DNA from 2 places in the Oceanobacillus sp. FSL W7-1309 genome. Region 2 is predicted to be linked to the other one. Evidence: predicted binding sites of a transcription regulator. Region 2 holds the regulator's gene; the other holds the start of a gene.

Region 1 (2,479 bases), on a different contig from region 2:
TAAACTTTCCAGATAATCCTTCTGCGGGTGTTGCAATCAACGAGAAATTCAAATCGTAATCTTCACTCGCTTGATTAACTCTGTCTCGTAAATACTGAATGATTCGATATCCTAATTGATAAGATTCCTCTGATTCACCATGATGCTTACCAGTTAAAGCGACTAAAGCCTCCGCCAATCCAATAAAGCCAATACTTAATGTGCCTTGTTTTAACACATCACCAAGTTTATCTTCTTGTTGAAGGTTTTCGCTCCCTCGCCAAATATGCTGCCCATATAAAAATGGAAAGTTTCCTGCCTTCTTTTTAGTTTGAAAATCAAATCGCTCCATTAATTGTTTTATTGTAAGTCCAGTATAGTAATCTAATAGTTTAAAGTAATCGAACTCATTCTTTGCGGCAAGTGCAAGCTTTACGAGATTGATAGAAGTAAAAGACAGATTTCCCCGCTGCACTCCATTTTCCTCACCATGACGATTTGCCATCACACGAGTCCTGCAACCCATATAGGCCACTTCCGATTCTGGAGTACCATCATAATGCACTTTATTAAACGTCGAATCGATAAAGCTAAAGTTTGGAAATAATCGCTTCGCTGTTGTTCCAAGTGCTAATTGGTATAAGTCATAATTCAGTTCTCCAGGTTCAAAATTAATTCCCTTTTTCATTTTAAAAATCTGAATAGGGAAGATTGGTGTCTCACCATTACCCAGGCCTGCTTTCGTGGCCAACAAAAGGTTCTTGATAAGTAGACGACCTGCCTTAGATGTATCTGTACCGTAATTGATGGAAACAAACGGAACTTGTCCACCTCCGCGCGAATGCATCGAATTACAATTATGTATAAAAGCTTCGCAGGCCTGGTATACATCTCGATTCGTTTCCTGCCATGCTATCTCATCTATTTCTTCCGCTGTATATGAAGTAGCATAGCTTTGTAAACGTTTCTTATTTTTCTCGAAAGTTTTATTAACATAAGGTGCAAGATCATATTCAAACATGGGATAGCTTTGCCCACCATGCTGCATGTTTTGATTCGATTGAAAAATAATGGATGCTAAAGCCATCGCACTTACAATATCTTTCGGTTCACGCATATGTCCATGTCCAGTATTAAAACCATCTTTCAGAACTTTTCCTAGTGGAATCTGACAACAAGTGGTTGTACCCGTAATTAGAAAATCAAGATCATGGGGGTGGATATAATTTTCATCGATTGCTTGTCTGACATCTTCGCTAAGTATCAATTCTTTCGCATACGACTTCGTTACTTCCGCAGAAACCTTTGACATTTGTCCCATTGGTGAGTTCCCATCAACATTGGCATTTTCTTGAATCAGATCATGATTACTTGTATAAACAATCTCATCCAATTTGTTTAGCGGGAAGTAGTCTTTCACTTCCGTTGACATACTTGTACTCATTTTTCCGCTCTCCCTTTTTTAATGTTTCTAGTTCTCTTATTTTGTTTTATTCCCCCAAGCCTCAATACTACATTTGGTGTTAACAAAACGAATTAGCACTATATATTGTATGCTATCATAGTAAAAAAGAAATAGCTGTGTCCAAATTGTGAAACCGCAAATTGAAGTAGCTCCTGAAATGATGTAACAGTTGCGTGTATACACTAATAAGAGAAGTGGATAGTAAGCGAAAGGGACAATTTCATATTGATTAAAAATAGTGACTCAAAATCTCATTCTTTTGAGTCACCTTCTTCGTTCTTACGATTTCTCGCATCAGTGTTTGGGGTCTACAAACCGACCATAATCTGGTATTGCTAGTCGGTCAAATTCTTTAACTAGTCTTGCTAATCCTTCTGAAAGTTCTTGCCCAGACACTGGCATTCCATGACCAGTTACCACAATAGCAGGGTTTAAGTCTTCCAGCTTTTTAACAGATTCCCAAGCAGCAGTCCAATCAGTCGTTAAGTACCTTGGCGGGCCGTTTATTTCCACTTTTTGAGTCATTACCTTGTAAAGTGATTCTTGTTTCACAGTAACAAAAGCATCGCCAGCAATAAGAGCACGATCTTTTTCCCTAAATAAAGATACATGACCAGGAGCATGTCCTGGTGTATGAATCCATTTCCAACCAGGCATATGTGGAACACTTCCATCATCAGGCAGTGCTTCTATATTGCTTCCTAAGTTAACAGCTTCATTTGGGAACATTGGTGACATTTTTGCCACAAGTCCCCCTTCAACGGATCCATCCGGTTCTGGATAGTCTTGTTTTCCAGTTAAAAAAGGCAACTCAGCCTCATGGGCATATACTTTAATTCCCCACTTCTCCACTAAATCTACAACTGCGCCAACATGATCAAAGTGTCCATGTGTTAGTATAATTGCTTGTGGTTTACTGTCTTCTCCAAACCGTTCCTCTACCATTTCCACAATCCGATTGGATGATTCAGGCATACCAGTGTCCACTAAAACCCACTCACCTGAATTATCCGGATTACCCACACAGCACAAATT
Region 2 (2,479 bases):
TTCTGTATCCAATCGATTTTCATCGTTTAGCGCCCAAAGTAAAGACTTGTCTATTTCATGCGTATCTAATTCGTATAAAACCATCATTTGCGAAATCAAACGACGATTTTCCGTGGTTAATACTTTTGCATGAGGAACCATTCGTTGTTTCAGCATTTGTTCAATCCAAGTAAAATCAGTTGTTTCCGTATCTTCCTTAGGTTCTGCTCCCCTATTATCATCCACTTCTAATATTTCTGCAGATGGCGTAAAGGTTTGAAATACTTCACTAAAGGCAGCTGTAATATTTACACCATATCCTGGTGTTGTTTGCCTTCCATAATAGTTTTTCAACAGCTCGAATTTTTGATCACCTAAATGATGATACAGTAGCTGAGAAAGCATCGCATCTTTAAAAAAATTACTTGGCGCAAATGGGCTCTGTAATTCATATGTATATAAATCACTTGACTCCCAATTTTGCTTATAGGTTTTCAGCAAACCTATCCCCTCTAGTTTCAATCGAGCTTGAAAGATTTCATCTAAAGGAAGGTCCAAGTAATTCATTAACGTATGATGTGTCTGTGGAGCTTGTTCCTGATTTAAATCGATGTCATGCAAAAGGGTTTGGTACAGTGCTATCGCCTTTATACCAAGCAATGGCTGATACAGATGGGTCAATGATTTGGCATAGTCTACCGGCAACGTTTCTTTTTGTGATACGATATAGCCGTCCACCGGCAAGATTTGTCCAATAAAATTCATGTTTCACACACCTCTATACTTACAAATAAGTAACTTACAAATAACTGTTCAAAAAGGAGGATGAAAAGGACCGAGAAGTTCGAGGCGGCGACGCTTTGAGTACCGGGCTTCCACAGGATGTCGTGACTTCGACGTTCGACACAGGACCTGTCGTACTTAGTCGAAGATCTACTGATCTCGATGTGTCATTTTCACCGGACTTTTTGAGCAACCTTCCAAGGACTATTTGTTTTTATCCGTATTAATAATATCCTTTAATTCATCTAAAAAGACGGTAATGTCCTTAAATTGCCTATATACCGAAGCAAACCGAACATAGGAAACTTCATCAACCTTAGCTAATCTCTCCATTACTAGTTCACCAATTTCATGACTGGATACTTCGGACATGCCTGAATTACGCATCTCTCTTTCTACATCTAAAGCCAAGGCCTCCATTGTTTCTAATGGCACTGGTCGTTTCTCACATGCTCTAATAAGACCTCGTGTTAGCTTTTCACGGGAAAATTCCTGTCTTGCTCCATCTTTTTTGACGACAATTAGTGGAAGTTCTTCGACCCGTTCAAATGTAGTAAAGCGAAAACCACATTTCTCACATTCTCTGCGTCTTCTAATGGATCTTCCCTCTTCGATTGGTCGGGAATCTAAAACCTTTGTATTCTTATTTTGGCAATTCGAACATCGCATTTTCGTTCAACCCCATTCGTCCGTTCATTCACGCTCTTCGATACTTATCGTCGATTAAGGGCAATTCCGTATTCACCTTTTCATATAGCTGTGCAATTACTTTCGTACTATATCCTAAATCAAATGGCATAATCGATTCAGTCGTAACTGAAAAATCAATTGCTGTATGAAATGGTCTTACCATAATCACAGTTGCCACAATAAATACCTTTTTTCCCTTCGTGCGGTTTACACTTATTTCCCCGTGTTCCTGAGAAATTGCATTTACTTCATATGTTCCATGATTACCGAAATAGTTCTCTAATATCGCAAGTGCTTTTTCCTTCGTTGTCTTATAATAATGCGTTCGTAAAGCTGGATCAAAATGAGCCTCAGCTGTTTCCGCATGATTACTAAAATACTTTTTCAACGTATTGCCAATCGACATTTTTCGCACCCCAACCTGTAAGTTTTCTATTTGAACGTGTTTGTAGTACATTCTATTTTAACATGTTTTATATAATTCCACTAGTTGAACTCAAAAAGCGTATGGAAAGAAAGTCATTAACGATATTTTTTTAAGCTATGAAAATAAAAGATTGTATATAAATCGATTTTCTCATAAATAACATCTAGTAAAATTTTATTTTACACGATGAAACTTTACAATCAAGTCCTAGCTTATGATTTCAGCCTAAAAAAAACCGCTTCAACTTGAGAAGCGGGTGTTAACATTTTTTATGAAATTTTAACTTCTCGTTGATATATATAGCTTCCAACATATTTTGTTAAGTCAAGTACCCTTTTCGAATATCCCCACTCATTATCATACCAAGCAATTATTTTTATTTTATTCTCACCCATAACGATTGTTGATAATCCATCAACAATTGCTGAGTAATCGGTAGTTGTATAGTCTATCGATACAAGCGGGTCCTCAGAATAGTGAACAATCCCTTTTAATTCGTTTTCTGCAGCTTCTTTAAAAGCTTGATTTACTTCCTCTGCCGTAACAGCAGTATGCACATCGACAACCAAATCAACAAGTGATACATTCGGTGTTGGTACA

What was found. Region 2 encodes NrdR, which represses ribonucleotide reductase genes. Its sites were predicted from a motif close to AACACNATATATNGTGTT; they were not measured.
Region 1: a site for NrdR is predicted at 1,518-1,535, ahead of NST46_RS08440 (anaerobic ribonucleoside triphosphate reductase). Genes of this name have one in related genera too.

The regions. Positions count from the first base shown of each region.
Region 1 is NZ_JBBOBX010000001.1:1,798,421-1,800,899, reverse strand. It holds gene NST46_RS08440 (anaerobic ribonucleoside triphosphate reductase) at 1-1,411, opposite strand, end outside; gene NST46_RS08435 (MBL fold metallo-hydrolase) at 1,739-2,479, opposite strand, start outside.
Region 2 is NZ_JBBOBX010000002.1:1,041,993-1,044,471, forward strand. It holds gene NST46_RS17895 (replication initiation and membrane attachment family protein) at 1-744, opposite strand, end outside; gene nrdR (transcriptional regulator NrdR) at 967-1,431, opposite strand; gene NST46_RS17905 (cytosolic protein) at 1,460-1,858, opposite strand; gene NST46_RS17910 (glyceraldehyde-3-phosphate dehydrogenase) at 2,149-2,479, opposite strand, start outside.